3 regions of the Ureibacillus sp. GCM10028918 genome follow, and region 1 is predicted to be linked to each of the others. Evidence: predicted binding sites of a transcription regulator. Region 1 holds the regulator's gene; each other region holds the start of a gene.
What was found. Region 1 encodes LexA, which represses DNA repair genes until DNA is damaged. Its sites were predicted from a motif close to CGAACATATGTTCG; they were not measured.
Positions count from the first base shown of each region.

Region 1 (3,286 bases):
TGTAGTTGGCTTAAGGGTGCCTAAAAAGGAGTCCATCTCAACACCACCGTCACATTGCACAAATTGTCAGCGTCGTTTAACGCTGCCAGATTTGATTCCTGTTTTATCTTACATATTTTTACGAGGAAAATGCCGTACATGTCATGCGAAAGTAACACCGATTTATTTATTAACGGAACTTGTTACGGGGATTTTATTTTCGTTCTCAGTTTGGAAATTAGGCTTAACAATTGAAACGGCTGTAGCCCTGCTTTTCATTTCCTTGTTAATGATTACAGTAGTTTCTGACTTCGCTTATATGCTCATTCCAGATAAAGTGTTGTTGTTCTTCTTACCTTTATTAGCATTAGGACGCATTTTCTCGCCAATCGACCCATGGTGGGATAGTTTGCTAGGTGCAGTAGTTGGCTTTGGCATCCTTTACCTTATTGCCGTTGTCTCTAATGGGGGGATGGGTGGGGGAGATATTAAACTCTTCTTTTTAATTGGCCTTGTTTTAGGCACTCTGAATACGTTGCTAACACTATTCCTATCAGCATTCATTGGTATGATTGTCGGTATCATCGTCCTGAAGATTCGCAACCAAGGGAGAAAAACTCCTGTCCCATTTGGCCCCTCTATCGCTCTAGCAGCCATTATTGTGTATTTCTACGGAGAAGTAATACTTGACTGGTATGCAAATTTATTTTGATTAATATTTTTATTCACTTGGGCCGTCTCTCTCGTATGAGGCGACTCTTTTTTACATTTTAAAGGAAAAACAAAGTTAAGCTAGAATATTGTAAAGCAAGTTATTATTATAGGAATTATGGAGGTGGTTTTTAATGAAACCAATTATCGGTATTACGATGACAACGAACAACGGACAATATTGTATTAATGAAGCCTATGTGAAGTCTGTACTTCAAGCGGGAGGAATTCCGGTGAATATTCCTTTTGGTGTGGAAAGTGATGCTGAGCAGCTGTTGGAAGGAATCGATGGTTTACTGCTGACAGGCGGGGTAGACGTACATCCGCATTTCTTTGATGAAGAGCCGCACATTAACATTGGCGATATTATGCTGGAACGAGATGAAGTGGAACTTGAGCTGACTGAAGCGGCTCTTAAGAAAACGATGCCGATCTTCGGGATTTGTCGCGGGATTCAGCTATTGAATGTAGCTTTAGGCGGGACACTCTATCAAGATATCAATTCCCAGTATGAGCATACGCCAATCCTTCATAAACAAAATGCTCGCAGAAAAGAAGCATCCCACTATATCGAGATTACCAAGGGCAGTAAGCTACACGAAAGTATCGGAAAAGAGAAAATTGCCGTGAATTCATTCCATCATCAAGCATTGAAGAAAGTGCCTGATATTTTCGAAATTACCGCTAAGGCGAGTGACGGCATCATTGAAGCCTTTGAAATAAAAGATTACCCTTATTGTGTTGGGGTACAATGGCATCCAGAGGAGATGGCGATCGCGGGGGACGAACATGCGAAAAATCTGTTTAAGTCGTTTATCGACGCGTGTGTAGCTAATAAACAGCAAAATGCAACAGTGGTCTCATAGCTACTCTAATAGGCAGTTCTTACCTGAAAATCTTGTTATTTTAGAGTCCTTATGTAAATAAAGCGCACAAAAATATCCCGTTTAAACAAAAAGGTTGTCTCACAGTCTATTGACTAACGAGACAACTTTTTTTAATGAATATTGCGATATAACCCTACTACTTTACCTAAAATCGTTACTTGATTTACTAGGATTGGGTCCATACTTGAGTTTTCAGGTTGAAGACGGAAATGCGTTTTCTCTTTAAAGAAACGTTTTACCGTTGCTTCGTCATCTTCAGTCATTGCAACTACAATTTCCCCGTTATTGGCAGTGTTCGTATGTTTGACAACGACATAATCTCCATCTAATATCCCAGCCTCGATCATTGATTCTCCCATTACTTCAAGCATGAATAGATTTTCTTCACTTGTACCGTAAGCATCTGGTAGAGGGAAGTATTCTTCGATATTTTCGATTGCTGTAATAGGTAGACCTGCTGTAACTTTCCCTACTAAAGGAACATGTACAACGGATTGTTTTTGAATTGCTGCTTCTTCTTGATCTAATATTTCAATCGCGCGCGGCTTTGTTGGGTCTCGGCGAATTAAACCTTTGCTCTCTAAACGAGCTAAATGTCCATGTACCGTTGAACTAGAGGCAAGACCTACTGCTTCCCCGATTTCACGAACAGAAGGCGGATACCCTTTTGCACGAACCTCTTCTTTTATGAATGCTAAAATATCTTCTTGTCTTTTTGATATTTTTTTCAACTCTATCACCTCTTTTGTGAATATGTACCTCTATTAGTTACATATAGTATATCAGTGAATGAACAGAAATGCAAACATAGGTTCGAAATTGGTGTTGACAAAAACAAGTGTTCGTATTAAATTAGGAACATACATTCGCAAAACAATTATTCGAAAAGAGGTTTTAATTTATGAACTGGTTACAAAAAAATACTTATATTGTGGTGTTATTCGTTGCTTTCTTTGTGATGGGTGCATTTCTATTAATTACTGATAATGGCAAAAACACATACGAACAAATTGAGATTCAGCACGGCGATACATTATGGACATTAGCAGAACAATATCGTGGTAAAATGACAATACAAGAGTGGATCGAGCATGTGAAAGCTGAGAATAGTCTTACTGGAGAACATATTGTGGCAGGTCATGCCTTAACGGTTCCAGTTAATTCAAAGAGTATCCATATTGCAAAATTAAAGAGTGAAGAAGAGCTTCATTCGGTAGAGGTAGCGGTTAAGAATAAATGAGCAAACAAAACAAAGCAGTCATCTATACACGTGTAAGTACAGAAAAAAATACACAAGAGACATCCCTTGTGCGGCAAGAAGAGGAACTACGCCGCTATGCGGGCGAAATGAACTTTCAAGTTTTAGAGATTTTCCAAGATCAACATAGTGGTTATGAAGTGGAACGAGATGGACTCCTTGAAATGCTGGACTATATAAAGGAAAAAAATGTAACAGTATTATTTGTGCAAGACGAAACGCGTTTGGGACGCGGTAATGCACGAATGGCTGTCTTGCATTTGCTGCATAAAAATGGGACAACCGTTTATTCCTTAAATAATGCAGGACCCTTAACATTAAATGAGATGGATACAATGTTACTTGAGATTTTAGCAATTGTAGAAGAGTATCAACGAAAAATTCACAATGCCAAAATTAAAAGAGGAATGAGACGAGCTGTAGATAATGGCTATCGCCCCGAGTTGAATAT
Region 1 covers NZ_JBHTFK010000005.1:226,798-230,083, reverse strand. The annotation lists gene ACFQU5_RS04445 (prepilin peptidase) at 1-691, shown strand, start outside; gene ACFQU5_RS04440 (gamma-glutamyl-gamma-aminobutyrate hydrolase family protein) at 825-1,556, shown strand; gene lexA (transcriptional repressor LexA) at 1,688-2,308, opposite strand; gene yneA (cell division suppressor protein YneA) at 2,479-2,817, shown strand; gene ACFQU5_RS04425 (YneB family resolvase-like protein) at 2,814-3,286, shown strand, end outside.

Region 2 (3,286 bases), 170 kb from region 1:
TTGCCAGCGAAGGTGTCTCGCTCAAACTAGCTATTTTCGAATTGTTTGAAAAGGGCATGTATTCATAAATATCTACATCACCATTTACTGTCGCCAATTGATTTGAATACCCTTTATATATCGGAGGGATAGATGCTAGTCCTACTGCAAATATGGCAATCGTGAAAAAAACTATTTTTCTTTTTTTATTTTTAAGAAGTTGATATATCTTAAAAACGAATAGTAAAAAAAGTATAACTGCAATCACAATTAAAAGCCCTATGTAATGAATTTTCCCCATTAGTAGGCAGTATAACACCGCAATACCTGTAACAAAAGCAATACAAATAAATAGGAAACTCGTCATAAATATTCGGTCAAACACTGATTTATTTTCCAAATGAAAAACCCCCTTCTTCTAACTTCGATTTAGAGGAGGTGAAGTCCTTTAGTTTACAATAATAATATATTGCTTAAGAATACGATTCATATTTTAAAACAGCGACTTGGCATGAAATATTTTGATAGAATACGTATCTTCTTTCTTACAAACTCATAATTATGGTATAGGCAATTTACAAACGTGTATGTGCTAGCCTACTAAACATATGAGGAGAACTTATTTGCGAACAAAACAGCTCTTTAAGATATATGTTTTGGAAGTAATCTCAAGAATTCCATGGATTATCATTGGTGCTTTTATGGCAGCTATTAGTTTAGAAGTGATTCTTATTCCGAATGGGTTAATTGATGGTGGAATTACAGGAATATCAATGATGCTTTCAGATAAACTGGGTCTATCTTTAAGTGCACTGCTTTTCCTGCTGAATATCCCTTTTATTTTTTTAGGCTATATTCATCTAGGAAAGCGTTTCGCTTTTTCTACGATGTTAGGGATTGTGTCTTTAACAGTGTCAACTGGCTTTTTGGAAGTATTTCCTCCTTTTCTTTTTGGAAGTTCCGTTTTATTGATCTTCATCGGCGCTATATTACTTGGATTGGGCATCGGTATTGTCATTCGAAATGGTGGCGCATTGGATGGGACAGACATATTAGCAATTCTGATTTCCAGTAGAACTTCCTATTCCGTGGGAGAATCCATTTTTATAATAAATATCTTTATATTCATTTTAGCCTTTTTGCTGTTCGGGTTAATGGGTGCAATTATTTCGATTGTTACATACTTTATAGCAACTATTGTTGTTGACATGGTTAGGACTTAGATTTCTATTATACATTAAAAAAAGTTACGCCTTGTTCCGGGATGGTCTATGTTTGCTTCATATTTTTTATATTGATTAGCTGTAAAGCAAGTTTAATTTCTTCCAGCGATTTTTTTTCGAGGATGGGGTTTATTTCTGCCATCAACTGTTTTCGTTCATCTTCAGTTAGGCAGAATCGTTTTTTATGCTCATTCATCATGATACTTCCCCTTTTACATCCTTTAATATCAGCTCAATCTTTCGCTCAACTTGCTCCTTCAATACTTCACCATGGTATTGGAAGGGTATAATTTTACCGCGATAATTAAAGCTATAGATACATTCGTTTTGATTGAAGCATTGATACTTTTCATAGGTAACACCCTTTTTGTACAAGGATTTTGATACTTTATTAAACTCCTCTTTCAACATTTCTAATTGCTGGGTACAGAAAGATAGATAAGGTCGCTTCACCTTAAATGATTCAAATAATTTCTGATCGTGTTTAACCGACTTTATCGCTAATTCTAATATGACATACAGGTGGATTATTGATTTTATTTCTTTCGTTAAATCCATGCAGCACACTCCCTTCCCAATTCTCTTTAATCTGAAATTAATTATACGAACATTCGTTCTCAAACTCAAGAATTATATTGATCATTTTTTAATTAATTAAAAAGAACATGCAATGATAATAATCAAAACATGTTCTTAAATATAAATTAGAGTGCTTATAAGGGAGTAATTAACCCTCGAATTTTTTCATGCTTATTGCGTTTTTTAGTGATATATCAAATGACTCCTATATACCCGCCATTAAATAAAATCTATTCCTTTTTGAAGAGATATTTTGTTCCTTCCAAGGTTACTTCTTTTTCCTCTACTGCACCAGAGATGGTAATTTGAGCTATTTTATTGTCATCTTCGATTTTTTTAAACTTTAATAAACAATTCGGCATTTTTACTGTTTTGGAAGAGTGTGCATCTTCAACTTCAAATTCAAATACTTTTCCCCACTCAGTTGCAGTTGATAAGTCCTCCACTTCAAACTGGATTTCTTTAATTTGAACATGACCAAGCTGATGAGGCTTAATTGTTCCTGACTCAACCAGGTCTTTAAAACGATCATTATCTTCCCCTTCCCATTGAATAATGAATGGGAAATCAAGGATTTGTCCCTTTTTACCAAAATGAAGAAGCTTCCATTTTAAAACAGAACCATCTGGGCGTGTTCTAGAAAATTCATCAGGGCCATAAACCTCATAGCCTAATAATTCTAGATTTTCTGCAGCCTTGTCGATAAAATTTGTTCGCAAAGCGATTCGAACTACGCCATTTTGATATTTCATCTTTTTATATGTTTCATGTAATGTGTACGGTTCGCTAGCTGATTTTTCAAATAAATTCTTATCATAGATACCGATAAACTCAATATAAGATAAGTCAAAATAACATAATGAGTTATAGGTTCCCCACATCTCATGTTTTCCACCTTTAACAGTATGTAGCCCAAGTTCACTCGCAGATTCAATTAGCCGCTCAGGTTTTTCCACGAAATGTACAAGATGATCTAGTAAATACACAGCATTTCCTCCTACAATTTTCAATCTATTATGTTCGTATTCATTTTTCCTTCTATTAACTCGGTATTCCATTCTTTGCTGACATCAACCCATTCAACAGCCCTTGAATATTGTTGTAATTCATCGCATGTTACTTCAATAGCAGAATTTATGCTTCCACAGGCTGGAAATACCGTATTAAATCGTTTCATTGAAATATCTAAATATACTTTTATATCATTTGCTAAACCAAAGGGACAAACCCCTCCGATGACATGTCCTGTTTGTTCTACTACTTCCTGGGCGCTTAACATTTTCGCTTTAATATCAAATTGAGAGCGAAATTTTTTATTATCTATTTTTGCATCTCCAGCTGTTACTACCAATATTGCATTTCCTTCTTTATCTTTAAATGACAAAGTTTTTGCGATTTTTGCAGGAGTTACCTGCAGTGCATTTGCAGCTTGTTCAACGGTAGCACTAATTTGTTCATATTCTAATATATCTTGTTCACGATTAAATTTCTTCAGATGTTCTTTT
Region 2 covers NZ_JBHTFK010000005.1:59,261-62,546, forward strand. The annotation lists gene ACFQU5_RS03630 (PstS family phosphate ABC transporter substrate-binding protein) at 1-379, opposite strand, end outside; gene ACFQU5_RS03635 (YitT family protein) at 603-1,202, shown strand; gene ACFQU5_RS03640 (hypothetical protein) at 1,249-1,401, opposite strand; gene ACFQU5_RS03645 (YhjD family protein) at 1,398-1,760, opposite strand; gene ACFQU5_RS03650 (VOC family protein) at 2,012-2,767, opposite strand; gene ACFQU5_RS03655 (YbaK/EbsC family protein) at 2,788-3,286, opposite strand, start outside.
Region 2: the regulator LexA is predicted to act here: its motif matches at 1,807-1,820, upstream of ACFQU5_RS03645 (YhjD family protein).

Region 3 (3,286 bases), 520 kb from region 1:
TCCCTTTTTTCTATTATAAAAAATTGGTTGTCAATTTGCAATATTTTCTGAAAAATAGATATACTTTTTCAATCTTTAGAGAAGAAATACCTATCTATATGCTGGTGCTTTCAATTTCCACTGTTTCGCACGTTAAAATAGTAATTTTGCTTCCGAAATATTATTTCAAAAATTTGTCAAATTTTTTCAATTGAAATGGTAAAAAATTCATATTATGATTTTATTAAATCGGTTATATAGCATTATGAAATCATTTAAAGGAGGAGTAATTATGCAAAAAAATATTATTCTTATCGAGTCATACCGGATTTCTTTTAATACGTATTTAATGATGCCTATTAAGCGCGGGGAAAAACTTTACTGTCATGTTTATGATAAAAACGGAGAATACGTTGTTGAACGAAAGCCTCTTTACATAGTTAGAAAATCCTGTGAAGTGTTAGGATATAACTATACTCATGCCAAGAACTTCTCAAAATCCGTCCTTGGAAAAGCGAAGCACAAATTACCAGTTATTATTACTCATGATGGAATACCGAATGTATTCTTCCCTCTTTTTTCTCCATCTTCACCAAACAACATTTGGGTTGGTCTACATGCCATTGCCAACATCCGACGCCTCAAAGATTTTACACAAATCACCTTGATAGATGGAAAAGAGTTTGAACTTCAAATTAATTATTCATCTTTTTGTGCCCAATACGTTGCTGCAACAATGCTTCTAAAACATGCTTCTAATCAAAGAATTATAATTCGAAACGAATTAAATCAACCTCAAAATCCTTTGCAATCTATAGGGTTCGCTGAAATTTCTGATTACTCCGCGATTTATAATTCTCTTAAATCTACTGAACCTATTGAACCTATCAAATTTACTGAAAATAAGGATGCCAAGAAACTCAACGAACCTTTTGATCCTTTTGACTAGCATTAATATTTGAAGCTTTATTTAAGTAAAACTTGAGTAAATCTTCAACATGGTTCCTTAAGCGTATATTCGAATATCTTCTAACATCCATAACTTGCTTATAATGAAATTGATACTCTGTAAACATTTCGTCTCGTTTACCCTGAACCACTTTTAATTGATGAATTTTTAAATACGCCTTTGTTTCTCTCAAATCAATTTCTGCGTGTTTTCTTGCTTCATCAATCAAAGAAATATATGGTCGCTTTAATTTAAACTGCCCTGCCTCTATTTGTGCATAATCTTTTTCTAAAACGATAAGCAGCATCGGTAAATATATAGCTGCTTCTAGATATGAGACAGTTTCAATGGGAATATGTGCCATCAAACCCCTCCTATTAATAGAACGTTTGTTCCTATTATTATATTACAACATATTTAAAATAATGCAATTGTGATATGGAGGTAAATAAAGGATAATTAGGCAATTAAAGTTGAGATGTTTAGGGTATGTAAAAGTATATTTTATAAATATCAACGATTAAAATTAATTTTGCTATATAACCGATTTTATTTGCACCTTAGATGGAGCATAATAAAAGATATTACTAGGCAGAAAAAAAAAAGAGAAGGAGAAAGCTAAAAATGGAGCAAATTTTACAAGCCGTTTTAGAACTATCAGATAAAATGGACCATCAATATCACGAACTCAATCAAAAAATAGACGAACTTAGTCAAAAAGTGGATGGAAACCATGCAGAACTTCTTGAAAAAATTAAAAAGGTAGAAGTAAGAATTGGCATTTTAGCAACTGAATTCAATTCCATCAAAGCGGACATCTTTCTTATAAAAGAAGAAAACAATATGCTTTAGGTACAGCTAACTTCAAAATTAAATTAAACCTTTTTAGCAAAGTTTATTCCCTTGCCAAAAAGGTTTAATTTTTTATTTATTGCCCAATACGTGAACGAAGATAAGCATTGATGAAATCATCTAAGTCGCCATCCATTACCCCTTGAACGTTTCCAGTTTCAAAAGTTGTACGGTGATCTTTTACCATAGAATACGGATGGAAGACATACGAACGAATTTGAGAACCCCAGCCAATTTCTTTTTGTTCTCCACGAATCGCATCAAGCTCAGCTTGTTGTTTCTCGATCTCAAGTTGGTATAATTTTGCTTTTAACATGTTCATCGCTTTTTCACGGTTTTTGATTTGTGAACGTTCCGCTTGGCAGGATACCACCACGCCTGTCGGGATATGCGTAATACGAACAGCTGAGTCCGTCGTATTAATATGCTGACCACCCGCACCTGTTGCACGATACGTATCAATTTTCAAATCTTCCGTACGAATATCAATTTCAATTTCATTATTAAACTCTGGCATGATATCGCATGAAACGAAGGAAGTATGGCGTCTGCCTGCAGAGTCAAAAGGTGAAATGCGCACTAAACGGTGTACCCCTTTTTCGGCTTTTAAGTAGCCATATGCATTATGCCCTTGAATTAACAGCGTTACAGATTTAATTCCCGCTTCATCACCTGGTAAATAATCCATTGTCTCTACTTTAAAGCCATGTTTTTCAGCCCAACGCGTATACATACGCAACAGCATCGAACCCCAGTCTTGTGATTCTGTACCACCCGCACCTGGGTGCAACTCTAAAATGGCATTATTTTTGTCGTAAGGCTCACTTAAAAGCATTTGCAACTCAAAGCCGTCCATTTTACGTTGGAAGTCTTCAAGCTCGCTGCCTAACTCCTCTTGGAGATCTTCATCTGGCTCTTCTTTTAAAAGTTCCAATGTCATATCCAGATTTTCATGGGTTGTCACCAGATCATTAAATTCATTGACAATGGCTTTTAATCCATTTGCTTCATTAATGACGGTTTGAGCACCATTTTGGTCATTCCAAAAATCCGGCGTAAGCATCATTTCGTCTAGTTCCTGAATACGTGCCTCTTTGTTTTCTAAGTCAAAGAGACCCCCTGAAGTCCGCCAATTTCGAGGCTGTAGTTTCCAAAACATTTCTTACTTCCGATAATTCGATCATTTAAAATCCTCCGTACTCTTATATTAAACCTGTGAGAACCGCATCATCTGATCATGATGAAAAGAAGACTGCGGTTCAAAAGTTTGTTTCTTAACTTGTAGTTGTAGTTGTAGTGAAACTAATCTTGGGGCTTATTCAGCACCATGACAGTTTTTATATTTTTTGCCGCTACCGCATGGGCAAGGGTTATTACGACCTATGTTCTCCACTTTACGAACAGGTTGCTTTTTCTTTGGTGCTGCTTCTTCTTTTGGATTTACAGCTTGTCCTTTTGCCACTTGTTCACGTTCCAGGTTGCTGCGAATTTGCGCTTTCATTGCAT
Region 3 covers NZ_JBHTFK010000005.1:747,298-750,583, forward strand. The annotation lists gene ACFQU5_RS06785 (competence protein ComK) at 272-928, shown strand; gene ACFQU5_RS06790 (YhjD family protein) at 900-1,292, opposite strand; gene ACFQU5_RS06795 (hypothetical protein) at 1,553-1,780, shown strand; one part of gene prfB (peptide chain release factor 2) at 1,857-2,888, opposite strand; one part of gene prfB (peptide chain release factor 2) at 2,890-2,961, opposite strand; gene secA (preprotein translocase subunit SecA) at 3,096-3,286, opposite strand, start outside.
Region 3: the regulator LexA is predicted to act here: its motif matches at 1,311-1,324, upstream of ACFQU5_RS06790 (YhjD family protein).